DNA from 3 places in the Caballeronia sp. INML2 genome. Region 2 is predicted to be linked to each of the others. Evidence: predicted binding sites of a transcription regulator. Region 2 holds the regulator's gene; each other region holds the start of a gene.
What was found. Region 2 encodes FliA, which starts transcription of late flagellar genes. Its sites were predicted from a motif close to CTAAAGTTTNNNNNNNNNNNGCCGNTA; they were not measured.

Region 1: the regulator FliA is predicted to act here: its motif matches at 3,615-3,641, upstream of motA (flagellar motor stator protein MotA).
Region 3: the regulator FliA is predicted to act here: its motif matches at 8,202-8,228, upstream of NCT32_RS00635 (flagellin).

The regions. Positions count from the first base shown of each region.
Region 1 is NZ_JALQDH010000047.1:105,387-115,544, reverse strand. Features, by position in the region: gene NCT32_RS16520 (MFS transporter) at 1-301, shown strand, start outside; gene NCT32_RS16515 (MFS transporter) at 424-1,887, shown strand; gene NCT32_RS16510 (hypothetical protein) at 1,994-2,161, shown strand; gene NCT32_RS16505 (hypothetical protein) at 2,254-2,526, opposite strand; gene NCT32_RS16500 (helix-turn-helix domain-containing protein) at 2,658-3,476, opposite strand; gene motA (flagellar motor stator protein MotA) at 3,734-4,606, shown strand; gene motB (flagellar motor protein MotB) at 4,625-5,605, shown strand; gene NCT32_RS16485 (Nramp family divalent metal transporter) at 5,656-6,987, opposite strand; gene NCT32_RS16480 (DUF4148 domain-containing protein) at 7,282-7,563, shown strand; gene NCT32_RS16475 (efflux RND transporter permease subunit) at 7,888-10,158, shown strand, end outside.
Region 2 is NZ_JALQDH010000040.1:29,251-39,408, reverse strand. Features, by position in the region: gene putA (trifunctional transcriptional regulator/proline dehydrogenase/L-glutamate gamma-semialdehyde dehydrogenase) at 1-924, shown strand, start outside; gene NCT32_RS13535 (branched-chain amino acid ABC transporter substrate-binding protein) at 1,025-2,173, shown strand; gene NCT32_RS13530 (cytochrome b/b6 domain-containing protein) at 2,214-2,750, opposite strand; gene NCT32_RS13525 (PepSY domain-containing protein) at 2,756-3,019, opposite strand; gene NCT32_RS13520 (thiamine pyrophosphate-binding protein) at 3,098-4,804, opposite strand; gene flhF (flagellar biosynthesis protein FlhF) at 5,116-6,924, shown strand; gene NCT32_RS13510 (hypothetical protein) at 6,917-7,834, shown strand; gene NCT32_RS13505 (RNA polymerase sigma factor FliA) at 7,853-8,584, shown strand; gene NCT32_RS13500 (GGDEF domain-containing protein) at 8,630-9,724, opposite strand; gene NCT32_RS13495 (aromatic ring-hydroxylating dioxygenase subunit alpha) at 9,916-10,158, shown strand, end outside.
Region 3 is NZ_JALQDH010000002.1:123,894-134,051, forward strand. Features, by position in the region: gene NCT32_RS00610 (hypothetical protein) at 1-1,056, opposite strand, end outside; gene vioA (dTDP-4-amino-4,6-dideoxy-D-glucose aminotransferase VioA) at 1,090-2,238, opposite strand; gene NCT32_RS00620 (tetratricopeptide repeat protein) at 2,241-4,595, opposite strand; gene NCT32_RS00625 (flagellar protein FliT) at 4,859-5,158, opposite strand; gene fliD (flagellar filament capping protein FliD) at 5,177-6,739, opposite strand; gene NCT32_RS00635 (flagellin) at 6,943-8,103, opposite strand; gene NCT32_RS00640 (aldo/keto reductase) at 8,349-9,299, shown strand; gene rpsU (30S ribosomal protein S21) at 9,648-9,860, shown strand; gene NCT32_RS00650 (hypothetical protein) at 9,975-10,158, opposite strand, start outside.

The DNA of each region.
Region 1 (10,158 bases), on a different contig from region 2:
GCTGATGTTCCGGCAGGTCGCCGTCGATGCCTCCGTGCTGCTGCCGTGGTACGCGCTCACGGGCTTTTTCGTCGGCGTGATCGGCGCGATTCCGTTCGTGATGGTGAAGGCCTTCCCGCCCGCCGTGCGCTTCTCGGGCATCTCGTTCTCGTACAACGTCGCGTACGCGGTGTTCGGCGGACTCACGCCGATCGTCGTCTCGCTGATGATGAAATCGAGCCCGATGGCGCCCGCGCTCTACGTCGGCGCACTGTGCGCGCTCGGCGCGCTGACGACGCTCTTCTTCAAGGAAGCCCGCTGATTCAGCGTTGACATCGCTGCAAAAAATGGCGCGCCGCTCTCCCGGCGCGCCATTTTCATTCGACTTTCACGTTTCAGGCGAGGCCGAAACATCGAACGCGCGACGCGCCTACGATAGACGGCATGAACGCGAACCCTTCCTCATCCGGCACGCATCTGTCCGCGCGACAGATCCTCGTCGTCACGGCGACCAGCGTCGCCTTCGTCGTCTCTCAGCTCGATGTCTCGATCGTCAATGTCGCGCTCGCGAGCATCGGACACGATCTGCGCGCGAGTGTCGCGAGCCTGCAATGGACCGTCGACAGCTACGCGCTCGCCTTTGCCGCGCTCATGCTCTCCGCGGGCTCGCTCGGCGACCGCTTCGGCGCGCGGCGCATGTTCCTCGGCGGCCTCGCGCTCTTTGCGCTTGCGTCGCTCGCGTGCGCCTTTTCGCGCGATGCGACGGAGCTGATCGCCGCGCGCGCCCTGCAAGGCATCGGCGCGGCGGGCATGCTGCCGAACTCGCTCGCGCTCCTGAACGCGGCATGCGGCCATGACCGGCGCTTGCGCGCGCGTGCGGTCGGCTTGTGGACGGCGGCGGGCGCGGTGTCGATCGCGGCGGGCCCGATCGTCGGCGGCGTGCTGATCGCGGCGTTCGGCTGGCGCAGCATCTTCTGGGTCAATCTGCCGATCTGCGCGGCGGGCATTGCGGCGACGCTCGCGTGGGTCGGGAAGACGCGCGCGAAAGATGCCTGGCATGCGCGCGGCGTCGATCTGCCCGGCCAGGCGCTCGCGATCGTCGCGCTTGCGGCGCTCGTCGGCGCGGTGATCGAACTGCGTCCGCTCGGCGCGGCGCATCCGCTCGTGACCGGCGGACTCGTGCTCGCCCTGGCGGCGGGCGGCGGGTTCATCGCGGTCGAACGCAGAAGCCGCGCGCCGATGCTGCCGCTCTCGCTCTTCGCCGAGCGCACGTTCAGCGCGGCCGTCGTCTTCGGTATCGGCGTGAATCTTACCTATTATGGAATGGTGTTCGTTTTGAGCCTGTACTTGCAGCGCGTGCTCGGGCACACGCCCTTGCAAACCGGTCTCGCGTTCCTACCGCTGACGGGCGGCTTCCTGATCTCGAACCTGGCGAGCGGCCCCGTGGTCGCGCGCTTCGGCTCGCGCGGTCCGATGATCGGCGGCGCGCTTCTGGACGCCGCGGGCTTCGCCGCGCTCGCCTTCGTCGATGCGACGACGCCCACGGCCGCGCTCTTCGTGCCGTTCCTGCTGATTCCGTCCGGCATGGGCCTCGCGGTCCCGGCGATGACGACCGCGTTGCTCGGCACCGTCGGCCACGAGCGCGCCGGCACGGCGTCGGCGGTCCTCAACACGGCGCGGCAGGCGGCGGGCTCGATCGGCGTCGCGGCGTTCGGCGCGCTCGCGGCGCACGGCGACGGCGCGGCGAACGCGCAACATATCGTCGATGCGGTGCGCTCGTCGGCGTGGATTTCCGTGGCGCTCCTGCTGGGCGCGGCGCTGATCGCGCGTCATGTGAACAATCCGGCGAGCGCGAAACGGGAAGCCGCGACACCCGCGTGCGGTGCGCTTCCCGAAGAGGCGGAATGAGGACGGGCGGCGGCAGGTACGTCCGTTGCGAACTTCGGCCGAAGCACGCTGAAAAACCGAGAGCGCGCGCCGATCCATCACTCGAAGGAAGATTCAGGAGATCACCATGTCGACGATGCCTCGCTCCCCCGAAGAGCCGCTCGAACCGGACCCGGACAAGCTGCTCGACCCGGACGCCCCGCCGAACCCCGACGACCCGGACATGCCCGATGGACCCGATTCCGCCACGCCGATGGTGCCCGCCGATCCGAAGAACGGCGAGCCGCGCATGTGAGCCGCTCAACAGCCAATGGGCGCGCACACGAAGCAATGCCCGCGCGGCCGCAAAAGCCGCGCGGGCATTCTTCTGTGGACTGGGCTGAAACGCTACAGGCTCGTCGTCTGCACGGTGCCGGTTTCCAGCGCGCGCTCGATCAGCGCTTCCTGCTGCGCCTTGCGCACGGCATCGGCGACGAGCGTATCGGGCGCTTCGACTTCCGCCTTGATCGCGCCGATGATGCCTTCAGCTTCGACGATCACGAGCGACTCCGCCGAATCCGCGCGGCTGATGATGACGCGCGCCGGTCCGCCGCCTTCCGCGATGCTCGCGCAGAACTGCATCTTTTGCCCGCCGATTACCTGCTCGAATGTTTGAATCATCGCTGCCTTCCGCGTTGGTTGGACAAAAGCTGACACAGGCTGCGCACCGTGCGGCGCGCAGCCTGCCTTTTCATTGATCCGCGCACGTTCACTAGGTTCAATTCTGTAAGCATGCGGACGGCGGCGCAAGTTCAGCGTCTTGCATCATCGAGTTTTCGAAGGACGGCGGCGGTGGCGTCGTCGGCGGGAAAGAATGCCTCGATCGCCAACTCGGACAGCGTGATATCGACCGGCGTGCCGAAGACCGTCGTCGTGCTGAAGAACGACAGCACGCCGTATTGCGTACGCATGCGCAACGGCACGACGACCGGGTCGGTTTCCGCCCGCGCCGCGTGCCCGGCATGGGCAGGCGCGGGATACGCCTCGAGTTCCGCGAAGAGCGCGGCAAGCGTCGCATCGCCCGAGACGTCGATCTGCCGGCGCAACCGGGCGAGCAGATGCGCACGCCACTCGTGCCAGTTGTCGATGACATCGGCAAGGCCTTGCGGATGCATCGACAGGCGAAGCACGTTCACCGGCGGCGCGAGCCGTTGCGCATGCGCCGATGCGACGAGCGGTGCGAAAGCCGCGTTGGCCGCGACCATCGTCCAGTGACGATCGACGGCGAGCGCCGGATACGGCTCGTGCCCCTTCAACACGAGATCGACCGCGCGCCGCGCGGCGGCGAGTTGCGGATCGGCCAGCGCGCGCTCGCGATACAACGGCGCATAACCGGCCGCGACGAGCAGCGTGTTGCGCGCGCGCAGCGGCACGTCCAGTCGCTCGGCGAGGCGCATGAGCATTTCGCGGCTCGGCAGCGAGCGGCCCGATTCGACGAAGCTCAGATGGCGCGTGGACACATCGGCGACGCCCGCGAGATCGAGCTGGCTCATGCGTCGGCGCTGCCGCCATTCGCGCAACAGTGTGCCGACGCTCGATTGGACGTCGGCGCGTGCGAGGGTCGAGTTCATGTCGCCGATGTTAGACGAAGCGCGTGCATCGAATCCATTACCTGCGGCGTAATCGCGATGTTCGGTTTCTGTCCGCAGACGAACGAGCGCAAGTTTTACTGCGCAAACATTTGCGCAGAAGAAATTGCGCGCCTCCCCTTAATGTCTTGCTAATAAAAGCCGATAAGCTCCTCAACAAGCGAACAATGCGTCGCGAGCCGTGCGCGCCTCGATCCGGGCACGCACGGCCCGCGGCGCCGGACATCTGCGGAGAAATCATGTTTGTCATCATCGGATGGGTCCTGGTCATCGGCTCGGTGATCGGGAGTTTTATCGGCGTGGGCGGTCACCTCGCCGCCCTCGTGCAACCGTTCGAGCTGCTGTGTATTTTCGGCGCGGCCATCGGCGCGTTCGTCGTATCGAATCCGACGGCCACGCTCAAGAAGACCCTGCAAGCCATCCCGAAGGCCTTCAAGGGCGGCGGATACACCAAGGAGAAATACCTCGCCCTGATCGCGCTGCTTTACGAGCTGCTCCAAAAGGCGCGCAAGGAAGGAATGATGGCGCTCGAAGCCGATGTCGACGCGCCCGAGTCCAGCCCGCTCTTTCAGAAGTATGAGCACGTGATGGCCGATCATCATCTTCTCGACTTCATCGTCGACTATCTGCGCATGATGTCGGCGGGCAACGTCAACGCGCTCGAAATGCAGGATCTGATGGACGAGGAGCTGGAAACGCATCACACGGAAAGCTCGGTCGCGGCCAATGCTATCCAGAAGATGGCGGACGGCCTGCCTGCGTTCGGCATCGTCGCGGCGGTGATGGGCGTCGTGCACACGATGGGCTCGGTCGGCGCCGCGCCCGCGGTGCTCGGCGAGATGATCGCGGGCGCGCTCGTCGGCACGTTCCTCGGCATTCTGCTGGCCTATGGCTTCATCGGCCCGCTCGCGGATCTGCTCAACGCCAAGGGCGCGGCTGAAGCGAAGCCGTTCCAGTGCGTGAAGTCCGTGCTGCTCGCATCGATGAACGGCTATGCGCCGACGATAGCTGTCGAGTTCGGCCGCAAGGTGCTCTTCACCGCCGACCGTCCGAGCTTCAAGGAACTCGACGACGCGGTGCGCGCAACCAAGATGCCGAAGTCGGCTTCGTAACGTCACGGCATAGACATCATGGCTGAGAAACCATCACGCGATCCGCTGCAATCGGTGCTCGCGCCTACCGTCGTCGTGAAGCGCAAGAAGAAGGCGCACGGCCACGGGCATCATGGCGGCGCGTGGAAAATCGCCTACGCCGACTTCGTCACCGCGATGATGGCGTTCTTTCTGCTGATGTGGCTGCTCGGCTCGACCTCGAAGTACGACAAGGAAGGCATCGAGCAGTACTTCAATACGCCGCTCTCCGCGTTGTTCGGCAACGATGGCGGCGCCTCGGCGCATACGAGCGTCATCACGGGCGGCGGCAAGGATCTGTCGAGCTCGCGTCCGGGCGAAGGCAACAAGAGTCAGCCGCAGCCCGTGCCGCAATCGATCGCACGCGCGGCCGTCGCGAAGGACGACCTGCAGAAGCTGCAGCAGCTCAAGCAGAAGCTGATGGCGCTCATCGAGCAGATGCCCGCGTTGCGCGCGTTCAAGGATCAGATTCGCATCGCCATCACGAGCGAGGGATTGCGCATCGAGATCGTCGATTCGCTCAAGCGGCCGATGTTCGCTTCCGGCAGCTCGAAGCTCGAAGGCTATGTGACGACGATTCTGACCAACATCGGCGCGTCGCTGAATGATGTCGATAACCGCGTGTCGATCGCGGGGCATACGGATGCGGTCGCCTATTCGGGCGGTCAGGCCGGTTATTCGAACTGGGAGCTGTCGAGCGAGCGCGCCAATGCCGCAAGGCGCGCGCTCGTTGCGGGGGGCATGAAGGAAAGCAAGGTATTGCAGGTGCGCGGGCTGGCCGACGTGCTGCCGCTCAACAAGGATGTCGTCGATGAGCCTACGAATCGGCGCATCAGTATTCTCGTTCTGAACAAGGCGGCCGAGCAGGCGTTCTTCCGCGATGGCGGACGCACTACGGTGGATGAAACGCGCCCTGTCGATGCGGCGATTCCGGCGGCAGTGGCAGCGAGGTCGAATGCGCCGGCGGTGATCGTGAAATAAGGCTTCGGTCAAAGCGCCATGTACTCGACGAGTGCATGGCGCTTTTTCGTTCAGCCGATCCACTCCGCAGCCGTCTGCACGACCAGCCAGAGATTCGCCGCACTGATCACGGCAAACAGCAGCCACGCGACGAGCTTCATATGCGGCTTGTTCGCGAACGTCCCCATCAGGCTTCGATCGCTCGTCATCCTGATGAGCGGATAGAGCGCGAACGGCAACTGCAGGCTGAGCACGACCTGACTCGCGACGAGCAGCTTCCCGACTGCCCCGTTGCCCATCACATAGACGCCGATCAACGCCGGCACAAGTGCGAGCGCACGCGTGATGAACCTTCGCTGATAGCAAGGAATCTTCAGGCGCAGGAACCCTTCCATGATCACCTGCCCCGCGATGGTCCCGGTGAACGTGGAGCTTTGTCCCGAAGCAAACAGCGTCACCGCGAAGAGAATCGCGGCAAGCCCCGTTCCGACGATCGGTGCGAGCAACTTGTACGCATCCTCGATTTCCGTGACTTGTATATGCCCGGTCGCATGAAACGCCGATGCCGCGAGTATCAGGATCGCCGCATTGATGAGCAGCGCAAGCATGAGCGACACGATGGTGTCGAGCCGCGACAGCGTGATCGCCGAAGCAAGGCTCTTCGCATCGCGATTCACGACGCGCGTCTGCACGATCGACGAATGCAGATACAGGTTATGCGGCATCACGGTCGCACCGAGAATCCCAATCGCGAGATAGAGCGGCTCGCGCTCGCTCAACGCGTGAATCGAAGGCACGAGCCCCGCAGCGACCGATGGCCAGTGCGGCTTGACGAGCACGAGCTCGACGACATAACCCACGCCGATCGTTGCAATGAGCCCGAGCATGATCGCTTCGAGATCGCGAAAGTTCTTGCCCTTCAGGCCGAGCACGATGAGCGTATCGAACGCGGTGAGCACCACGCCCCATATCAGCGAAACCCCGAACAGCAGATGAAACGCGAGCGCGCCGCCCAGCACCTCCGCGAGATCGCACGCGATGATCGACAACTCCGCCAGCATCCATTGCGCATTCGCGACTGGTTTCGCATAGCGCTCGCGTGACAACTGTGCAAGATCTTTTCCCGTGACGATGCCGAGCCGCATCGAGAGACATTGCAGCACCATCGCCGCGATGCTCGACAGCATGACCACGAAGAGCAGGCTATAGCCGTAACGCGATCCGGCTTCGATATCCGTCGCCCAGTTGCCCGGGTCCATATAGCCGATGGAGATGAGCAAGCCCGGCCCCGCGAATTGCAAGAGCTTCTTCCAGAGCGGCGCGCCCGGCGAAACGGCCACCGAGCCTTTGACTTCCGATGGACAAAACGGCGCGGTGGCGGTGGTCGGCAGATTGAAAGGCAATTTATCGGTTCCTGATGCGATATTGGGGACAACATCACGTACGCGGACAAGCTGCGAACGATGTGCTTCTAAGTGGCTTACAAACCGCCTCACGCGGGCGAGTCTATCATCGGCTGCACGCAATCACAGACGTGTGCAGCGTGCGCTCCAATCTGACGAAAACGCCATTCGTTCGCCAGCATGTCGTCACCGTGACGCACATAGAATCCAGTGGTGGCTGTGGTAAGCGTGCCGACGCTGCACATCGCGCAACCGCACGCCGCGTTCATCCTTCACTCGCATGAGGAGTACGCCATGAAACTGGTCACACGCATCGCCATCGTCGCGCTCGCTGCCGCACCGCTTGCCGCGCTCGCACAGTCCGACGGCCTGACACGCGCACAGGTCAAAGAGGATCTGCAACGCGTCGAGCAAGCCGGCTATAACCCGTCCGAACGCGACGCCTTCTATCCGGCCGACATCCAGGCAGCGGAAGCGAAGGTCGGCTCGCTTGGCGCTTATGGCGCATCCACGGAGGGTAGCTCGTCTTCAGGACGCACGATGTCGACGACACCGCTCGGACAGACGCCGCAGTAAGCGGACGGTCATTCCCATCAAGAAGAGACACGCGCGGCTTCCATCGACCGCGAATGATCCCGCGCCGTCTCGCTACGCGACATAGAGCGTTACCTGCGCTCAGCCCCCGCTATTCCCATCATTTTCAAGCAGGCGCCCGACCCTTCCGCGCGCTTTCGCAAGCTTGCTTTCAATTCGCCTAATCTGACAGACGCGCCATATTCAAGTCATATTGTCGTTGGCACCCGGCCACTACCATAGCGACACGCATGGCGAACCGCACGCCTCGCTCGCCGCACTTGCCTCTTTCGCAGCGCCCTTCCCCAGCATCTTCCGAACGACTCAATGTGGATAGTCAACGTTGCGCTTAAACGGCCCTACACGTTCATCGTGATGGCCATCATGATTCTGCTGGCGACGCCCTTCGTCCTCGTGACGACGCCGGTGGACGTGCTCCCCGAAATCGATATTCCCGTCGTCAGCATCATCTGGAACTACACGGGTCTGTCCTCCCAGGACATGGCCAATCGCATCGCGTCGGTCAACGAGCGCAGTCTCACGACCACCGTGAACAACATCGAGCATATCGAGTCGCAATCGCTGCCCGGCATCGCGATCATCAAGCTCTTTCTGCAACCGACGGCGAACATCCAGACCGCGATCGCCCAGACCGTCGCCGTCGAGCAGGCGCAATTGAAGCAGATGCCGCCGGGCGCGACGCCGCCGCTCGTCATCAGCTATTCGGCGTCGAGCATTCCGGTGATCCAGCTCGGCCTTTCCAGCCCGAAGCAGTCCGAGCAGGATCTGAACGACACCGCGCTCAATTTCCTGCGCCCGCAACTCGTGACGATTCCCGGCGCGGCCGTGCCTTATCCGTATGGCGGCAAGACGCGTCTCATCTCCGTCGATCTCGACACGCGCGCACTGCTCGCCAAGGGCCTGACGCCGACCGATGTCGTGCAGGCCGTCAACGCGCAGAATCTGATCCTGCCGACCGGCACCGCGAAGATCGGCCCGAGGGAATACACGATCAACATGAACGGTTCCCCCGCGACCGTCGCGGGCCTGAACGACATTCCCGTGCGCACCCTCAACGGCGCGACGACTTATCTGCGCGAAGTCGCGCACGTGCGCGACGGCTTCTCGCCGCAAACCAATATCGTGCGGCAGGACGGGCATCGCGGCGTGCTGATCTCGGTGCTGAAAAACGGCAACGCGTCGACGCTGTCCATCGTCAACACGCTGCAAGACCTCTTGCCGCAAGCGCGCGCATCGTTGCCGCCGGATCTGAAGATCAGCGCGCTCTTCGATCAGTCCGTATTCGTGAAGGCCGCCGTGCAGGGCGTGGTGCGCGAGGCGCTGATCGCCGCCGCGCTTACCGCCGCGATGATCCTGCTCTTTCTCGGCAACTGGCGCAGCACCTGCATCATCGCGATCTCGATCCCGCTCTCGATTCTTTCGTCGCTGATCGTGCTGCATGCGCTCGGGCAGACCATCAACATCATGACGCTCGGCGGCCTCGCGCTCGCCGTCGGCATTCTCGTCGACGACGCGACGGTGACCATCGAGAACATCGAACGCCATCTGCATCTGGGCACGAATCTGCACGACGCGATTCTCGAAGGCGCGGGTGAAATCGCGGTGCCCGCGCTCGTTTCGACGCTGTGCATCTGCATCGTGTTCGTGCCGATGTTCTTTCTCACCGGCGTCGCCAAGTTCCTGTTCGTGCCGCTCGCGGAAGCCGTCGTGTTCGCGATGATCGCGTCGTACATCCTGTCGCGCACGCTGGTTCCGACGCTGGCAATGCTTTTGATGGGACACGCCCACGCGCCCGATGCGAAAGCGAAGCCGAATCTTTTCATGCGCATGCATCGTCGTTTCGACCGCGGCTTCGAGCGCATGCGCGGCGCGTACATCGTCATTCTGTCGACGCTGCTCGTGAAAAGGCGCCTGTTCGCCACGCTCTTTCTCGGCTTTTGCCTGCTCTCGACGGCGCTCGTGTTCGTGCTCGGCGAGGACTTCTTCCCGAGCGTCGATGCGGGCGATATCCGCATGCACATGCGCGCGCCGACCGGCACGCGCATCGAGGAAACCGCGCGCCTCGCGGACGAAGTCGAAAAGGTCGTGCGCCAGATCGTGCCCCAGGACGAACTCGCCACGATACTCGATAACCTCGGCCTGCCTTATAGCGGCATCAATCTCTCGTACAGCAATGCGGGAACCATCGGCACGCTCGACGGCGAAATCCAGGTCGCGCTCAATCCCGATCACGCGCCGACGCAGAAATACATCGACCAACTGCGCGCGCTCCTGCCGCGCCGCTTTCCCGGCGTCGAGTTCTTCTTTCAGCCGGCGGACATCGTGACGCAGATCCTGAACTTCGGTCTGCCCGCCGCCATCGACGTGCAGATTCAAGGGCAGAACGCTCAAGCGAACTTCGAAGTCGCAAGCAAGCTGATGAAGCAGGTCCGCATGATTCCCGGCAATGTCGACACGCACATCCAGCAGAAGCTCGACGAACCCGCGATCAACCTGCAGATGGATCGCACGCGCCTGCAACAACTGAATCTCTCCGCAAGCAACGTCGCGCAGAACGTGCTCGTCTCGCTGTCGGGA
Region 2 (10,158 bases):
GTGTTCGGCCCGGTGCTGCATGTGGTGCGTTACCGCCGTTCGAACCTTGATAAACTCCTCGACCAAATTCGCTCGACGGGTTATGGCCTCACGCTCGGCATCCATACGCGTATCGACGAAACCATCGCGCATGTGATCGCGCGGGCGCATGTGGGCAACATCTATGTGAACCGGAACGTGATCGGCGCGGTGGTCGGCGTTCAGCCGTTCGGCGGCGAAGGTCTGTCGGGCACGGGCCCGAAGGCGGGCGGCGCGCTGTACTTGCAGCGCCTGCTGGCGAAGCGTCCGACCGGTCTGCCGAAGTCGCTCGCGAGCACGCTCGTCGTCGATCAGGCTGCATCGAAGGACACGCCCGCCGCGGCGCTCACCGCGTTGCGCGACTGGGCGATCGGCGAACGCGATCCGCAGACGGCCGCACGCTGCGACGGCTATCTGCAACACGTGATGGCTGGCGCGACGGCGGTTCTGAACGGCCCGACGGGCGAGCGCAACACCTACACGCTCGGCGCGCGCGGCACGGTGCTGTGCGTGGCCGCGACGGCGAGTGGCGCGCGCGCGCAACTGGCCGCCGCGCTCGCGACGGGCAACAAGGCGTTGTTCTCGGGCTCGGCGGGTGAGCAACTGGTGGCGTCGCTGCCGGCATCGCTCAAGCCGTTCGCTTTCGTGAAGAAGGCGGGCGATGCCGCCGCCGACTTCGACGCCGTTTTGTTCGAAGGCGACAGCGATGAATTGCTGGCGCTCGTGAAAGAAGTCGCGAAGCGCCCGGGACCGATCGTATCGGTGCAGGGCGTGGCTGCGGGAGCGTTCGCCGACGCTGGCCACGACGGCGAGGACTACGCGCTCGAACGTCTGCTGACGGAACGCTCGGTGAGCGTGAACACGGCGGCGGCGGGCGGTAATGCGAATTTGATGACGATCGGTTGAGACACCCCTCGAGCGCTCGATTCAAACGAATTCAAACAAGCGGCAGCAGGCACGGCGATCCCGGCACAGGCTGCCATCCACACTGGAACCAGGAGAAGCTATGAAGCACACGATGACCAAGCTGGCAGCAGCCATGACGCTCGCCGGCCTGTCGTTCGCGGGGACCGCATTTGCGCAGCAAGCCGAGGACGTGAAGGTCGGTTACGCCGGACCGCTGACCGGCGCGCAGGCGCACTACGGCAAGGACATGCAGAACGGCATCACGCTCGCTGTCGAAGATTTCAACGCCACGAAGCCGGTGATCGGCGGCAAGCCGGTTCGCATCGTGCTGAACTCGGCCGACGATCAGGCCGACCCGCGCACCGGTACGACCGTCGCACAGCGCCTCGTCGACGACGGCATCAAGGGCATGCTCGGCCACTTCAATTCGGGCACGACGATCCCGGCGTCGCGCATCTACGCGAACGCGGGCATCCCCGAAATCGCGATGGCGACGGCGCCCGAGTACACGACGCAAGGCTTCAAGACGGCCTTCCGCATGATGACCTCCGACACGCAGCAAGGCTCGGTCGCGGGCGAGTTCGCGGTGAAGAACCTGAAGGTCAAGAAGATCGCGATCGTCGATGACCGCACGGCTTATGGCCAGGGTCTCGCCGACCAGTTCGAGAAGGCGGCGAAGGCGGCCGGTGGCACGATCGTCGACCGTGAATTCACGAACGACAAGGCTGTCGACTTCAAGGCGATTCTGACCAAGATCAAGTCGATGAACCCGGACCTCGTGTACTACGGCGGCGCGGATTCGCAAGCCGGCCCGATGGTCAAGCAGATGAAGACGCTCGGCTTCCGCGCACCGCTGATGGCGGGCGAAATGGTGAAGACCGACACGTTCGTCAAGATCGCGGGTGACGCGGCCGAGGGCACGGTGGCATCGCTCGCCGGCCTGCCGATGAACGAAATGCCGGGCGGCGCCGAATACGAAGCGAAGTACAAGAAGCGCTTCAACGAAGACGTGCAGACCTACTCGCCGTACGCCTACGACGGCGCGATGGCGATGTTCAACGCGATGAAGGCGGCCAACTCGACGGACCCGGCGAAGTACCTGCCGTTCCTCGCGAAGACCGACATGCAGGGCGTGACGGCGAAGCACCTCTCGTACGACTCGAAGGGCGACCTGAAGAACGGCGGTATTACGCTGTACAAGGTCGTTGGCGGGAAGTGGACGACGTTGCAGAGCGTGGGCGGGAAGTAAGCGCTCGCGGTCGAGCCAGAAGAAAGCCTCGTGATTCAGGTCACGAGGCTTTTTTGTTTTCCGCGCCGCGCTTGTCCCCCGTCACCATCGCTCGGACAAGATTCTCCCGCGTCCACACGCTCATCAGCACCGCGGCCGCGACATGCACGCAAACGCAGACCTCGATCGCAACGGACAGCCACGCATGAACCTCCTGCGGCCAGTCCTCGCCCCAGAACGCATCGAGCCTCATGATCCAGCCGGACACCGCGAGCGCCAGGATGAGCAACCAGAGAAAGAGCGCCATCAACCCGCCGAGCGGATTGTGTGAAACATGGCGCACCGGCTGGCCCTTCGCAAGCGATTGCAGATAGTCGAAGAGATGCGAACGCGTCGGCCACCACGCTGAAAATCGCGCGTGACGCGATCCGATGAAACCCCACACGATGCGCGCGACAACGAGCCCGGCCGCGACATATCCGAGCATGCGATGCGTGGAATCCGTCGGCCCGAACAGATTCCACAAGACGATGCCCGCGACGGCCCAATGCGTGAGCCGCACCCACGCGTCCCAGACTCGCACGCGTGCCACGGACATGACGCTTACTCGACTTCCGACTTCACGACAGCCAGCGTCTTCGTGTCGTAATAAATCTCGACTTTCTTGCCGTTCTTGTCGTGGCCGTAAATCTCGTAGCAGTTGCCATCGACCTTGAATTTGCGAATCTTGTAGCCTTGCGCTTCGAGTTGCGCCTTGGCATCCGATTCCTTCATCCATTCGCTTTTCGGATGCGCGGTGCAATCAGCCTTCGCGAAGGCCGCGCCCGAAAAGCCCAATGCCAATGACAACGCCAGAATCTTAAGCATCGCTAACTCCCAGTGTTTTTGAACTGGCTACTCTACTGCCACCGGGAGTGCGCTGCAAGAAGATTGAAAGTTTGTCTCTTACCGCTGTCCTTGCTGGCGAATTTGTTCGAGTGTCGCGCCCGGCGTGCTCTGTTCTTGCGGAATGCGGATCTCGATCACCGCGGGCAAGCCGGAATTTCGCGCGCGTTCGAATGCCGGCATGAACTGGTCCGTCGTTTCGACGAGTTCCCCATGCGCGCCGAACGCGCGCGCATACGCGGCGAAGTCCGGATTCGTGAGCCCCGTCCCATGCACGCGATTCGGATAATGCCGCTCCTGATGCATGCGGATCGTTCCGTACTGCGCGTTGTTCACGACGATGAAAATCACCGGCAATTCATATTGCATGGCTGTGGCGATTTCATGACTCGACATCATGAAGCAGCCGTCGCCTGCGAACGCGATCACCGTGCGTTCCGGATACAGCGACTTCGCGGCGATCGCGGCGGGCACACCGTAACCCATCGCCCCGCTCGTCGGCGCGCACTGCGACCGGAAATGCCGATATGAATAGTGCCGATGCAGCCACGTCGCGTAATTTCCCGCGCCGTTCGTGAGGATCGAATCGGCGGGAATCGTTTCGGCGAGCTGGCGCATGATTTCGCCGAGCTGGACATCGCCAAGCATCGGGCGCGGCTTGCGCCATTCGAGATACGCGGCGTGCGCGGCTTCGGCCTCGCCATGCCACGCGATGTTCGCGGGCGGCGTCAGCGCCGCGAGCATCGACGCGATTTCCGGCATGCCCGAGACGATCGGAAGATCGGCGCTGTAGACGCGCCCGAGTTCCTCCGCGCCCTGATGCACGTGAATGAGCGTCTGCTTCGTCTTCGGGATGTCGAGCAGTGTGTAGCCGCCCGTCGTCGATTCGCCCATGCGCGGGCCGAGCACGAAGAGCACGTCGGCATCGCGCACGCGCGCGGCGAGTGCCGGATTGATGCCGAGGCCGACATCGCCGGCATAGTTCGGATGCTCGTTCGAGAGCGTGTCCTGATAGCGGAATGCGCAGCCCACCGGCAACTGCCATTGCTCGACGAAGCGTGCGAAGTCCTGCGTCGCCTCGAGCGTCCAGCCGCTGCCGCCCGCGATCACGAACGGCTTCTTCGCGTGGGCAAGCAACTCGCGCAACCGCTCGATTTGCGCCGCCGACGGCGATGCCGCCACGCGCTGATAACGCGGCGCCGGCGGCGCGGCTGCGACCGTTTCCGTCAGCATGTCTTCCGGCAGCGCGAGCACGACCGGCCCCGGACGGCCCGACGTCGCGGTGTGGAACGCGTGGCTCATGTATTCCGGCACGCGGCGCGGATCGTCGATCTGCGCGACCCATTTCGCCATCTGCCCGAACATCCGGCGATAGTCGATTTCCTGAAACGCCTCGCGGTCCATGTGTTCCCGCGCGCATTGGCCAATGAGCAGGATCATCGGCGTCGAATCCTGAAACGCGGTGTGCACGCCGATCGACGCGTGCGTCGCGCCCGGCCCGCGCGTGACGATCGCGACGCCCGGCTTGCCCGTCAGCTTGCCGACCGCCTCGGCCATGTTCGCCGCGCCCGCCTCGTGGCGGCAGACGATCGTCTGAATGTGCGAGGTCTCGTCGTGCAGGGAATCGAGCACGGCGAGAAAGCTCTCGCCGGGCACGCAGAACACGCGCTCGACGCCGTGATGCACGAGCGCATCGACGACGAGACGCGCGCCGGTGGTTTGACTTTCGGGAAAAACGGACTGCGCGGAGGGGACAGCGGACGCCATGCGAAGAAGTCTCCTGTGAGTGTCCGGACGCTCGTACAGGCGAGCCGGACGGTGAGCGAACTGCCCTAAAGCTTACGCCGTCGGGCGAGCGTTCGGACAGAAGCAAAGCGGAATCTTTTTCCGGCGCGCGCAACCTTCGCGCGCCCGGCGCCGCATTTCCATCAGCCGAAATACCCCTTTTTCTCACCCTTTATCCAGCGATGGACGAAGGGTGAAGTTCGCAATAATGGCCTCACTGAAAAGCGGACACGGCAATGAGCCAAGTGGGTCCGCTTGCTAAAGATCGCAGTTACACCTCATCGGGGGCAAGTTTGAATATTCGTAAATTCATTGGCGCGAACAGCCGCGACGCATTGCGCCAGGTTCGTGAAGCGCTCGGCCCCGATGCCGTGGTGTTGTCGAATCGAACGCTGGATGACGGCTCCGTCGAGATCGTCGGCGTCGCGGACAGCGATATCGCGTCGATCTCGCCGGCCGCGAAGGAACAGGCAGTGCGTTCGACGAGCACGCCGCGCGCCGCTCTGGCGGCTGCGGCGGCCGCGATGCCGGCAAAACAATCCGCCGCGAATCCCTACGCGAGCGGCGACGTGTTCTCGTCGGTCTTCGGCGCGAACACCGACGCCGACGATGAAGACGAGTTCGCGCACGAACACGACGCGACGTCCGGCGAAGAAGCGCCGCGCACGATGGCCGAATCGAACCCGTGGCTGATCGAGCACGCGAAGCGCATCGCGCAGCAGGCGACGATGCCGTCGAACCGTCCGCTCACGGCGTCCGCCGCGATCGCACGCGGCATGGGCGTGCCGGTGCCGGTCGCCGCGCATGAGACGCGCGCCGACAAGATGCCGGAAGCCGGCAAGTACGCGATTCGCCAGCAAGCGCAGGCGCAGGCTCAAACGAGCCGCGTCGAGGCCGCCGGTCAGACGCGCGCTCAATCGAAGGTCGAAACGCCTGACTGGGCACGCGAGGCCGCGCAGGTCGCCGCACGCCGTGCCGCGCAGAAGATCAACGCGAGCGCGCCGCACGCCGACGCACCGGCGGCAAGCACCGCGACGGCCGCGCCCAAAGGCGCCTTCGAAGGTCTGCCGGCGAACGCGGCGGCCGTCGTGACCGAAGCGATCCGCGCGCGCATGGAGCAAGTCGTCAACGAAACGGTGATGAACGAGCTTTCGTCGATGCGCACGATGATGGAAGAGCAGTTCTCCGGTCTGTTGTGGGGCGAGCGCCAGCGCCGCAACCCGACCGGGGGCCTGCTGACCAAGCGTCTTTTCGCCGCCGGTTTTTCCGCGCAGCTCGTCCGCATGATGGTGGAGAACATGCCGGAAATGGAAAACGTGGAAGGCGCGCTCGAATGGGTGCAGCAGGTGCTCGAATCGAATATCCCGGTGATGGATAGCGAAGACGCGCTGATGGAGCGCGGCGGCGTGTTCGCGCTGATGGGCCCGACGGGCGTCGGCAAGACGACGACCACGGCGAAGCTCGCGGCGCGCTGCGTGATGCGCTTCGGCGCGAGCAAGGTCGCGCTGCTCACGACCGACAGCTACCGGATCGGCGCGCACGAGCAGTTGCGCATCTTCGGCAAGATCCTCGGCGTGTCGGTGCACGCGGTGAAGGACGCCGCCGACCTGCAGCTCGCGCTTTCCGAGCTGCGCAACAAACATATCGTGCTGATCGACACGATCGGCATGAGCCAGCGCGACCGCATGGTCTCGGACCAGATCGCGATGCTGTGCGGCGCGGGCCATCCGGTGCAGCGCATCCTGCTGCTCAACGCGACGAGCCACGGCGACACGCTCAACGAAGTCGTGCAGGCATACAAGAGCGCGGCGGATCAGCCGCCGCTCGCGGGCTGCATCCTGACCAAGCTCGACGAAGCGACGAATCTCGGCGGCGTGCTCGATACCGTCATCCGCTACAAGCTGCCGGTGCATTACGTGTCGACCGGCCAGAAGGTACCGGAGAACCTGTACGTCGCGACCAAGCGTTTCCTCATCAAGAGCGCGTTCTGCATTCCGCGCGACGGCTCGCCGTTCGTGCCGCAGGACGAAGAAGTGCCGGCGCTGCTCTCCGCACTGTCCGCGCGCGCCACGACCGAACTGCATGAGGTGCACTTTGGATAAGTTCGTGCTCGACCAGGCGGAAGGTCTGCGACGGCTGCTCACGCGCGCCGGTTCGCGCGTGGTGGCGGTGGCGGGCGGGCCGGCGGGCATCGGATGCACGTCGGCGGTGGTGAATCTCGGCGCGGCGCTGTCCGTGCACGGCAAGGATGTGCTCGTCATCGACGAGCATCGGGGCGCGGGCTCGGCGAGCCGCATGCTGGGCCTCTCCGATGCAGGCGCGCTCGCCGCTGTGATGTCGGGCCGCCGCGCGCTCGCCGATGTCGTCGAGCGCACGCCGTTCGGCTTCTCGCAGATCGCCGCGCCGCGCGACGAGCGCATCAGTCACGACGCCGCGCAGTGCCGCGCATTGCTCGATGGTCCGGCGGACATCGTTCTCATCGACGCGCAACTGGACCGTCACGGCGCACTGTCGACGCTCGCGGCGCAGGCGCATGACTTTCTCATCGTGACGCGGGTGGCTGCGTCGGCGATCACCGAGGCGTATGCGTGCATGAAGCGCCTGCACTACGCCCATGCGATCGGCCAGTTCCGCGTGCTCATCAATCACGTGCAGAACCCGGCCGACGCGGCGGTCGCGTTCGACAACCTGTCGGGCGTCGCGAGCCGGTATCTGGCCGTGTCGCTCGTGCAGGCAGGGTATGTGTCCGAGGATGCGCGCGTCGCTCGGGCGAAGGAGCTTTCACGCTGCGCAGTCGAAGCGTTCCCGGCTACGGCCGCGGCGCGCGACTACCGCGCGATTGCGGCGGAGCTCCTGCACTGGCCGATGCGCCCCGCGCCGTACATGCGCGCGGCGAACGGTCAGCCAGACGCGCGAATTCCGGTTGGCGACTCTGAACAGGGCGGGCGGGAGGCGGCGCATCGTGTGGCCGCGCTTCACGACTTTGCAATGACCAGCACGGCGTCGATGTGATCAAGATAGGTGACCAAGATGTATAACGCCCAAGGCAAACTCTCACAGTCGGACGTCCTGACGAAATATGCGCCGCTCGTTCGCCGACTGGGGCTTCAGCTCGTCGCCAAGATGCCGGCGAGCGTCGATCTCGACGATCTCATCCAGGCCGGCATGATCGGACTCATGGACGCGGCGAGCCGCTACAAGGAAGATCAGGGCGCGCAATTCGAAACCTACGCGAGCCAGCGCATTCGCGGCGCGATGCTCGACGAGCTGCGCGCGAACGACTGGCTGCCGCGCAGCATGCGCAAGACGTCGCGCGAAGTGGAATCGGCGGTGCACAAGGTCGAGCAGAACCTCGGCCGCTCCGCAAGCGAGACGGAGATCGCCGAGCACATGAACATGCCGCTCGACGAATATCAGTCGATGCTCCAGGATCTGCACGGCAGCCAGCTGATCTACTACGAAGACTTCGACCGCTCCGCCGACGACGAGCCGTTCCTCGACCGCTATTGCGTCGATCGCTCGGACCCGCTTTCGGCGCTGCTCGACGACAGCCTGCGCGGTGCGTTGATCGAAGCGATCGACAAGCTGCCCGAGCGCGAGAAGCTGCTGATGAGCCTCTACTACGAACGCGGTCTGAACCTGCGCGAAATCGGCGCGGTGATGGAAGTCAGCGAATCGCGTGTGTGCCAGTTGCACAGCCAGGCGGTCGCGCGTCTGCGCACGAAGCTGCGCGAGCAGGCGTGGACGAGCGTCGAGGCGTGATCCGGCCTTGAGCCGGGGTGCCCGCCTGCATGCGGGCACGTCGATTCAATTCGCTTCGAAGTCGCGCGTTTCGGCGAAGACGGTTTTCCCTTCGCCGAGACTTTTTGCGCGATACATCGCACGGTCGGCGGCGCGCAGCACGGCGGTGATGCCGGATTGTTGCGCGGCCGTCGCGCTGGAAAGCAGACACGCGCCGATGCTCGCCGATACCGACACCGGCCGCTCCTGCACCGAGGTCATCGCGCCGAGCACCGAGTGAATGCTGTCGGCCACCGACAGCACCGCCGCGCGATCGCGTACCTGATGCGCGAGCACGACGAACTCGTCGCCGCCCAGACGCGCGATCGTGTCCGTCTTGCGCATGCGCTTCGCGAGCGATTGCGCGAAGGCTTGCAGCAGCATGTCGCCGACGGCGTGACCGTAGGTATCGTTCACTTCCTTGAAGCCGTCGAGGTCGATGAGGAGGAGCGCGGCGGCGTGGTCGCCATCGGCATCGCGCGTGCTCATCGCGCGATCGACGACCCGCTCGAGCGCGTATCGGTTGGACAGACCGGTGAGCGGATCGGTCGATGCCTGACGTGCGAGATCGCGATTCGCGTTGCCGAGCCGATCGACGAGCACGCTCAAATACACCGATGCGCCCAGCACGCTCAAGCCCAGCCCGATCGCGGCGGGAAGATTGGCGCGCCACCACGGCTGCCAGATACCGAGCGCGATCACGATGATGAGCGCCGTCGCGCACGACACGGCGAGCGTGCGCTTGCCGTATCGGCATCCCGAGCCGATCAGAAACCAGAACATCACCCAGATGAGCGGTAGCGCGATCGCACCGCCCGCCGCGAGCGCGAGCCCGAGCAGGGTTTGATCGGCGATGGTCGTGACGGTGAGACGCTTCTCCGAAGGCGAACTCATGCGGCTCACGATCAGGAGCGTCACCGCGCCGTAAGACACATAGAGCGCGACGAGGCGTGCAACCAGCAGTGCATCGTATGAAGGGCGTAGCCAGGCGAAGACGCCGTAGGCCAGAAGAACCGCCGCTCCCATCCAGACCCGCAGCGTGGCCTGCTCGCGTTCGGGATTCCGGTGTTCGGACCATGCGAAGGCATAAGTCCGGCGTGCCGGTTGATGCGCCTGCTCCATACTGAACCCCTGGATGGTGATTTCTTTCTTTTATCTTGCTGTCATGTACTGCGGCCCCGTCGCGTGGCATCGGCTGGATGGAGTGGCATCGAATTGCGCCGAGCGAGCGATCCGCTATTTTGCAACGTTTTGTGAAGACGCTGTGTTTCGTGTAATAACGGCTTTCGGACTTCTATTTCTGATTCACTGTGATGCGCGACGAATCTCTTTCTCTGGCTGGCGAATGGCTGCCGGTTTGCAATAGCGAAGACGTTCCCGAAGGCGCTGCGCGCGGGTTCGTCGTCGCCGATGAGCGGATCGTCGTGTGGCGTGACAGTGTCGGCGCGGCGCATGTGTGGCGCGATTACTGTCCGCATCGGGGCGCGCAGTTGTCGCTCGGACATGTGATGCGCGATCAGATCGTGTGCCCTTATCACGGCTGGCGTTACGACATC
Region 3 (10,158 bases), on a different contig from region 2:
AGCGCGCAGCGCAGCGCCCGCGAGGCGCATCTCGCTGCCATAGCGATGTACGATCGTCCGGCGCCGGCGCCACGTGTTCACGATGCCGCCCGTCCAGAGGTAGGTGGCGTTGCGTGCCCGCGAGAGGCGCCGGCTTTGATAGGCGCTTGCATCTTCTGTCGCCCAGTCGCCCACGAAGGCTTCGACGATGCCGCAGTCGTGGTTCAGGCACAGGTCGAGCGGGCCCCAGGGACGGGGATTCATTTCGATGAAGTACGCGCCGTCCTCGCCGACGATGCATTCGATCATCGCGAAGCCGAAATAGCCGCATTGCGAAAGCGTTTGCCGAAGCCTGACGCCGGCGGCGCTCTCGTGAAAATCGGCGGTACGGGCGAGCACGATCGACTTGCCGCCCGGCTGTTGCGCGAGGTTCTCCTGCGATGAGCAGAAGACCTCGCCCGTGCGCGCGAAGTAGGCGAGCAGATAGAAGCTGCGTCCCGTCACGAAGTGCTGGAAGAAGTAGTGCGACGGATCCTCCGCCGCTTTGAAGGCGGCGAGGTCCGCGTCGCTCTTCACGAGCACCGGATAAAGCACCCGCCGGCCCTCGACATTGCATTTCGGCTTGGCGACGAACGGCACCACGGCATCGTCGATGCCCGCATACTCGGGCGGTGACGCGACACCGGCGCGCGCGAAGAATTCGGTCGCGCTCGCCTTGTTGGTGAGTTTCGCGTAGAGCGACGAATCGACGAGCGGCACGCGCACGCCATCGATCGATTCCAGCGCTTCCTTGTGATTCAGAAGGAAGGTGTTGAAAAATTCGGAGATCGGCACGAGCGTCACCCGGTCGGCGCGATGCCTGGCCTTCGCCTGCTCGATATAACCGCTCAGAAGCGGCACCGAGAGCGCATCGCTTTCACGCACGGCGACCACGAGTTCGCGATACGCGCTCGAAAGAACCGGATCTGCGGCAGAACGCGCGACCACCGCCGCCCGTTGCCCGAGCTTGCCGATCGCGCGCAGCAGCGCGAGCACGGCGCGTTCGTTGGTGCCGCTGAAGAGAAGAAAGACGTGCATAGGTCGATCCCGCATGCGTCGAACCATTGCGCCTTACGCGTTGCCCTTGCGGATCACGTCCACGACCCGCTCCACATCACGGTCCGCGAGCGCCGGATAGATCGGCAGGCACAACACCTTGCGCGATGCTTCCTGTGCGTGCGGCAGACGGCTCGGTTGAGCCGAGGGCAGGCCGCGATACATCGGGAAATCCGAAATAAGCGGATAGAAGTAGCGGCGACCGAAGATGTCGTGATCGCGCAGGCGCTGGTACAACGCATCGCGCGTCAACTTGTAGTCGCCTTCCACAAGCACGGGGAAATACGAGTGATTCGTCGTGCCGGCCGCCAGGCCGGGCAGCGGCACGATACCGTCGACATCGGCGAGCAACGTGCGATACAGCGCGTCGATCTCCTGACGGCGCGCCAGCGCGCGGTCGATGTGCTGGAGCTGGAGCAGGCCGAACGCGGCATTGATCTCGCTCATCTTGCCGTTGATGCCGGCCGCGACCACGGTCGTCTCGTTGACGAAGCCGAAGTTCTTCAGATGATCGATCCGCTGCTTGACCTTCGCATCCGGACAGACGATCGCGCCGCCCTCGAACGTATTGAAGACTTTTGTCGCGTGGAAGCTCAGCACCGACAGGTCGCCGTGCGTCAGGATACTGCCCGCCTCGTTGCGCACGCCGAACGCGTGCGCGGCGTCGTAGATCACCTTCAGGTTGTAGTTGTCGGCGATGGCCTGGATCGCTTCGACGTCGCACGGCTGGCCGTAGCAGTGCACCGGCATGATCGCGGTGGTCTGCGGCGTGATGGCGGCTTCGATCTGGCGCGGATCGAGATTCAGCGTGAGCGGGTCCACGTCGACGAACACCGGCTTGATGCCGTTCCACAGCAGCGAATGCGCGGTCGCGACGAAAGAATACGGCGTCGTGATCACTTCGCCCGTGATGCGCAGCGCCTGCAACGCGGTGACGAGACCCATCGTGCCGTTCGAAAACAGCGCGAGGTGCTGGACGCCGAGGTATTCGCACAGCGCCTTTTCGAGTTGCTGATGAAACGGGCCGCCATTGGTCAGCGTCTTGTTTTCCCAGATCTTCTCGAGGTACGGAACGAATTCTTCGAGCGGCGGCAGGTGCGGCTGCGTGACGAAGATGCGTTCATCGACGGCGGGTTGCTCGCGAAAGAGAGGAATGGCGCTCATGATCAACCTTGCGTGGTGGCTGCTGAAGTCGCTGCGGCGGGCGCGGCGGCGAGAAGTTCGGTATCGAAGGATGCGGCGGGCAGGCCGGCGCACCAGCGCTGCCACATGTGACGAAGCGCATGGCTCATGCTCGTCGCGATCACGTCCGGACAAAAGCGCGCGGATTGCGAGCAGCGCTCGCGCATGCCGGTGCGCAGGGCGGCGAGCGCGTCGACATCGCTCGCGTATGCGACGCTCTTCGCGACGAATTCGTCCTTGTCGCGTGCGATAAACGCGTCCAGTCCGACCTGGCTCATCAGGGTGCCGCCCGCGCGGCCCGGCATCGTGTCGCCGAGCAGCGTCAGGGTCGGCACGCCCATCCACAGCGCATGCAGCGTCGTCGTGCCGCCCGCGTACGGGAACGTGTCGAGACACAGATCGACCTGATGGTGCTGCTGCAGATACACCGACACATTCGAGCGCTTGTGCAGCGACAGCCGGTTCGCGCCGATGCCTTCCTCCGCAAACCACTTGCTCAGTTCGGCGACGGCGCTGTCGTCGGGCATTGCGCCCATCAGCATCTTCGAGTCCGGCACGGCATGCAGCACGCGCGCCCACAGCGCGATCACCTCGCGGCGCAACTTAGACACACGGTTGAAGCTGCCGAAGGTGACGAAGCCCTTGTGGAGCGCGGGCAGCAGATTGACGGGCGGCGAATTCGGGTCGGGCAGGAACGGCGCGGCCGCCGGCAGAAAGGCGAGTTTCTCGACGAACTGGTCGTCGATCGGCGCGAAGTGCGGCGTGCGGTTCGCGAAGTAGTAGTCGATGGCGCCGACGCCCGTCGTCTGCGGATAGCCGATCCACGATGCCTGGACCGGTGCGGGCTTGCGCGCGAAGGCGCGCAGGCGGTTACGGCCGGTATGCCCCGACAGGTCGATCAGGATATCGATGCCGTCGGCGCGCACTTTTTCCACGAACGCGTCGTCCGAGACGCCCGAGATCACGTTCCAGCGCGGCGCATGTCCACGCAGACGCTGGGTCGTCGAATCCTCGCGCGCATGGGTGCTGTACACGTGAATCTCGAGGCTCGGGTCTTTCGCGAGCAGTGCCAGCACCGGTTCGAGGAACGAGGCGACGGCATGGCGGAACAAGTCGCCGGACACGAGGCCGACGCGCAGCGTCTTGTGCGGATCCTTCGCGTTCGTATGCGGACGCCACAGGCGGCGCGCGGGATCGCCATGACGGCGGTCGAATTCGCGATGTTCGTCGAAGAGTTCGACGGGCGTCAGATCGGTTCGGTGCGTGAGGCAGAACAGCAGGTTGCTGTGCGAAATGAAGTCGTTCGGGTTGTACTCGAGCGCCTTGCGGAAGCCGTCTTCGGCACGTGCGATCTGACCGTCGTCGAGCAGCACGACGCCGAGGGCGCTGTGCATGTCGGCGTTCTTCGGGGCCAGTGAGATCGCCCGCTCGCACACTTCGATGGCTTCGCCGTGGCGGCGCATCGCCGACAGGGACACGCCGAGCACGCGATGCGCTTCGGCGTGGTTCGGGTCGCGCGCGATCACCAGGCGGCACTCGCGTTCGGCGCCGACATTGTCGCCGCGAACCTGCAGCGCGCTCGCGAGCAGCATGCGTGAATGCTGGTCCGTCACCTCCAGTTCGACGGTGCGGGTGAGCGGCTCGATGGCTTCGACGTAGCGGCCGTTGGCGTAGAGCGCCAGAGCGAGCGAGCGCTGCGCGGCGACGTGATGCGGATAACGCTCGACGAGTCCGCGCGCCAGCTTGATCGCTTCTTCGTGGCGGCCCTTGTTGTAAAGCGACGCAAACTGGTTCATGTCCTGCGGCGTCGGATTGCCGCGCTTGCCGGCGGGCGTTTGCGCTGCGTCGCCTACGGCGTCATCGACGGTCTTGGGCGCGAGGCGCGCGAGATGCGCGGCCTCGGCGAGCACGGCCGCCGCGTAGCCCAAGGGATGCGACAGGCGCTCGATCAGGCCGTCCATCGCCGGACCGCGCACGCCGCGCTGCTGCGCCATTTCCACGGCGAACCAGGCAGCCTGACTCTGATTAGTGCGCGCGAGCGCGTCGATATACGAGACCCAGTATTGGCCGTTGTCCGGGCGCAGGCCGAGCACCGTCTCGAACAGCGGCACGGCGTCGCCCGGGCGCTGCGTCTGGACGAGCAGGACCGCGAGGTTATACAGCACGTCCGCGTGATCCGGCTTGTGGTCGAGAATCGCGCGATAGAGCGCTTCGGCGTCGGCATGATTGCCGGCGTGATGCTGCTCCAGCGCCGACTGCAGCACGGTCGCGATGTCCTGCTCGAACTGTTGCTCCGGCGTCAGCGTCGTGGCGTCCGGAAGCGGTGTGGAAATGCTCATGGTCTGGGCGTGCTCCTTGCGATTGAACTGATTATCCAAGCGAGGTCGCCAAACCGAAGCGCGGAGATGAACCCGAAAGCCGCCGCAATTCAGCGGATCGTCGGCGGGGGCGTTGACGGCGCTGCCGCGGCGCGGGCACGGGCAGGTCGTCCCCGAAGGAGGCGGCGCAATCGCCGTCACGGCCGCAGCCGCGTGCATCGTCGGGGCGTAAAAATGCCCGCATGAAGCGGGCACGGCGGAAACAAAACGATGCGCGGTGACGTCTAGAACCGTGCGCCTTGCTGATAACGGTTTGCCGCATTCACGCGCGTCATCGCCGCGTGATATTCGGTGGCGAGTCCGGTGCGGATTGCACTCGCGTGCGCGAGCACAGCGGCGTCGATGCCTTGAATCTCCCTGATCTTCGCGAGCGCCTGCGGGCCCTGCTCGCGCGTCAGCGCACGCAAGAGCGGCGTGCGCGCGGCATCGAGTTCCGCTGCGCGCGGCCAGTCCGCGAGCGTGGCCGCCGCCTCCATGTCCTTCGTCAGTGCGAACAGTTGTTCGACGAGTGCATCCTGGTTCATCGTGTCGGTTCCCGGGTCTTAGGACTTGTTGGTCGCCATGGCGCCCGCGCTGTTCGTGCCGCCGAAAAGCGCCGTCAGGTACTGCGTGTTCTGGTTCATGTTCGCCATCAGCGTATTGAGCGCCGTGAACTGCGCGTTGTAGTCCGACGTGAGTTGCGCCGCATAGTTGGTCAACGTCGTCTGCTGCGTCGAGATGTTGGCGAGATCCTTGTTGATCGAGTCGGTCTCGGACGTGAGCAGGCCGTTCGGTCCGAGATAGCTCGTGATCTTGTCGGTCAACTGCGCACCGACGCCGTTGATCGCGTTGAAGAGCTGCGACACGCCGGTCGCATTGTTCGTCAGCGCGCTGTTGAGCTTGTCGGTGTCGATGGTCAGGGTGCCGGCCGGCTGCTCCGCTGTTGCATCGAGCGACGAAACCTGGTTGATGCCGAGCGACGCCAGCGAGATCGAGCCGCTGCCTTTGCCGACCGCGCTGCCGATGATCGCGGAAAGCTGGTTCTTGATCGTGTTGACCGCGGAGTTGCCGAGCAGCACGCCGCCCTGCGAGCCGACCGACGCGGTGCTGTCGAACGAGGTATAGGAGCTGATCGTCGAGACGACCGTGTTGTACAGGTTGACGAAGTTCGAGATCGCGCTCGAAATCGACGACGTGTCCTGCGTGACGGTTACCGTCTGCGTGCTCGCGGGCGTCGTCACGGCCGCCGACGTGAGGTTAAGCGTCACGCCCTTGATCGCGCTCGTGACCGTATTGCTCGAGCTCGTGCCCGAGACGCCGCCGACCTTGTACATCGCGTCCTGCGCGGAGGCGCTTTGAGACCAGCCGTTGCTGACGGATGCGTCCGAGATCGTGGAAGCCGCGCCGTTCTGCCCGGCCGTCGATGAGACCGCGAGCTTGTTCAGGTCGCTGCCGTCCGCCGCGCCGCTGATCGTGGTCGAGATGACGTTCGAGGCGCCCGTCGTCGTGGAGTTGAGCACGAGGTGCTGGCCGTCGGTGCCCGTCACGATGGTCGCGCTCACGCCCGGGTTGCCCGACGCGTTGTTGATGGCGGCGGCGATGCCCGAGAGCGTGTTGTTGCTGCTCGTGATGTTGATCGACATCGACTTGGAGCCGACGGTGATCTGCATCGTGCCGGTGCCGAGGTGCTTGTCCGTCGTGAAGCCGGTCGAGGTCAGCGATTGCGCCTTCGCGATCTGCGAGACCGTCACGTCGTAGCTGCCTGCCACGGCGCCGGTGGCGCCCGTCGCGGTGATGCCCGTGCCGGTCACGTTGGTCGTGAACGTCGACATCAGCGAACCGTCGGTCAGGCTCGTCATCGTGGTCTGAAGCGTCGAAAGCGCCGACGACAGCGTGCCGATCGCCGAAAGCTTCGTGTTGTCGTTCGTTTGCGCGGCGGCCAGGGATGCGCTTTGGCCGGCCGTTTTCGCGTTCACCATCGCCGTGACAAGCGAATTGACATCCATCGACGAGTTACCGGTCGCGCCGCTGATGATGGATTGCGCTGCTTCGGCAAGCGCCGCGTTTGCAGCCGCCTGGGTCTGCGCGGCGGTCGCCGCCGTGGTGGTCGTACTGATCGTGGACATCGGGTAACTCCGTGTATCGCGCTGTCGATTGAATGCGCGTGATCGCAGTCAACTGCTCGTTGCGGGAAACAACCTCTTGCGTGTGCGTTCGTGAGTACGGGCGCACACGCAAGCGGTCGAAACGCGGCTTCGTCGCCGTGACGGCCCGACGCCGGATCTTCGAAATCGAAGATCCGGCGTCGGGTGCTGCCTGGGCGGATTGCTTAGCCGAGGAGCTTCAGAACTTGCTGCGGCAGCGAGTTCGCTTGCGCGAGCACCGAGATACCAGCCTGTTGCAGCACCTGCGCCTTGCTGAGGTTCGCCGTTTCCTGCGCGAAGTTCGCGTCGGTGATCTGCGATTGAGCCGACGACAGATCGGTCGATTCAGCCTGCTGCGACGACGCGATTGCGCTCAGACGGTTCTGGGCGGCACCCAGCGTCGCCTGGACGTTGTTGAGCGTCTGCAGCGCGTTGTCGATCGAGACCAGCGCGACGTTGGCACCCGTCGTCGTGCTGATGTCGAGGTTCGCCACCGTGTCCGGCGTGTTGATCTTGTTGATCGACTTCGTCAGGTCGGCGATCGCGGAGCTCACGGCCGCGCCCATCGAACCGGCGACGCCCGAGCTGAACGACAGCGTGTTTTCATGCGGCGCTGCAGCCGTGCCCGTGCCCGCGGTGCCCGTGCCGAAGATGGCCGAGACAGCGGTCGAGTTCAGCGCGACGTTGTTCTGGTCGGTGAACGTGAAGCCGCCCTTGCCGTCCGACAGCACGTTGATCGAGGTGATCGCCGCGCCGGAAGACGTGTAGCCGCCGCCCGTCGTCAGCGACAGGTTCGAGAACGTGCCGAGCGTGTTGCCCTTCTGAACCATGCCGCCGCCGAGCGAATTCGCGCCCATGTCCTGGCTCAGGTCCAGGTTGATCGTCTGACCGACGTTCGCGCCGACCTGGAAGCTCAGGCTGCCAGCGGAGCCGTCCAGAATGTTCCGGCCGTTGTACGTCGTCTGCGAAGCGATACGGTTCACTTCAGCGATCTGCTGCGACACTTCCTTCTGCAGCGAAGCCTGGTCGCTCGACGAGAGCGAACCGCTGGCGGCTTGCACGGCCAGCGTACGGATACGCTGCAGGCTGGAGGTCATCGACGAGAGCGCGCTCGAAGCCGTTTGCGCAATCGACACACCGTCGTTCGCGTTCGAAACGCCCTGGTTCAGGCCGTTGATCTGCGTTTGCATCCGGTTCGAGATCGCGAGGCCGGCAGCATCGTCAGCAGCGCTGTTGATGCGCTTGCCCGACGACAGGCGGGTGATGGCCGACGACAGCGCGCTCTGCGTGCTGTTGAGGTTCTGCTGGGCAACCAGCGAGTTGATATTGCTATTGATACCGATCATTTTTTGCTCTCCTGGGAGACTTTGTATGGCTTTGGCTTTGGCACCGAGTGTTGCCTGGCGGTCCTGCGCTCGGTGATAGCCGGCCGCCTACTTGTGGTTATCGGGCCCCTCGAAAAAAACTTAAGGCCCCGCGCAAACGATTTGTGTAATGAATGCGTTCGTAAGCCTGCGGAAGCTCGCCGGGCAAGGCACCGCTTTCCCGCGTATCCTTTTTCGTCCGTCCTTTTCGCGCATTCGGAGCACACATGCAGACACGCAGCATCGGCACATCGGAACTGAAAGTCGCGCCGCTCGTCTTCGGCGGCAACGTGTTCGGCTGGACCGCCGACGAGCGCACGTCGTTCTCGATCCTCGACGCGTTCGTCGATCACGGCCTGAATTTCATCGACACCGCCGACGTCTATTCCGCCTGGGTGGACGGCCACCAGGGCGGCGAATCGGAGACGATCATCGGCAAGTGGTTCAAGGAAAGCGGCAAGCGTCACAAAGTCGTGCTCGCGACGAAAGTGGGCAAGCTCTCCACGCGCGCCGGGCTGACGGCGGCCAACATCGCGGCGGCCGTCGACGATTCGCTGAGGCGCCTGAAGACCGATTACATCGACGTCTACTTCTCTCATTACGACGACGAGAACACGCCGCTCGATGAAACGCTCGCCGCGTATCAGCAGCTCATCAAGGCGGGAAAGGTGAGGGTGATCGGCGCGTCGAACTACTCGGGCGAGCGGCTGGACGCGGCGTTGAACCTCGCGAAGGAGTCGGGCTTGCCGGCCTATCAGATCCTTCAGCCCGAATACAACCTCTACGATCGCGAAGACTACGAAACCGGTCTGGAGCCGGTGGCGACACGGCACAAGATCGCGGTCGTGCCGTACTACGCGCTTGCGAGCGGCTTTCTGTCGGGCAAGTACCGGTCGAAGGAAGACACGCTGCACAAGACACGCGGCTCGCGCGTCGAAAAATATCTGAACCCGCGCGGCTTCAGGATTCTCGATGCGCTCGACGAAGTCGCGAAGCGCAACGACACGACGCCCGCGACCGTCGCGCTCGCATGGATGATCGCGCGCCCGAGCGTGACGGCGCCGATCGCCAGCGCCACGTCGGTCGCGCAACTGGAAAGCCTCGCCGCCGCGACGCGCCTGCGACTCGCCGCCGACGACATCCAGCTCCTCGACGAAGCCAGCGCGTGGCAGAAATAAATCTGTTGCATCAATGAGTTGGATGGATCGGGGGAGTTGGCAGTGGCGCGGTGTTCTGGTAACATCGCGCCCGAATCGAGAAATGTGCCCGATTTCCTGCCTTCGCCTCTGAAAATGACAACGTCAACGAGCAGCGGCGAACGGCTCCGAAACGCGCCTTCGTGTGGTTCTTTCGAAAGCGCATGCCGCTTCCGCGGCTGAATCCCAACGCTCTCTTTTCCGGCCTCCGTGGCCGCTTTGCTCGTGTCCGTCGCGCCGTTTCGTGTCCGGCGGACGATCGGAGTGCCGGGGCGCGGCAGCTCGTAACGTCGCGCGCTTGAAAATACGTTTAGCAAACTCAGGATTTACATGACCACTATCGTCCTCAAAGAAAACGAGCCGTTCGATGTCGCGATTCGGCGTTTCCGCCGCACCATCGAGCGCAATGGCCTGATCGCCGAACTGCGCGAGCGCCAGTCGTACGAAAAGCCGACCACCGAGCGCAAGCGCAAGAAGGCCGCCGCTGTCGCGCGCCTGCGCAAGCGCCTGCGCAGCCAGATGCTGCCGAAGAAGATGCACTAAGCGTCTTTCGTGGGCGAGGATTTTCGGGTCCTCACCCGCATGGCAAAACGGCGGTGCGACCCGTAAGGGCGCACCGCCGTTTTGTTTGTGCCTCGAACTACAGGATTGCAGGCGTCACACGAACGCGTGACGCTTTCCGAGCGCCGCGAGCTGATCCGGCCAATCGGAGATATCGGCGTAATCGTGCACTTCCTCCAGCTCGATCAGCAGATCGATGACGTTCGGATCGTAGGCATTCACGTTCGATGCGTACAGCGCGCGCAGCAGCTCGCCGTCGCGCGCGTGCCGATAGTACGAG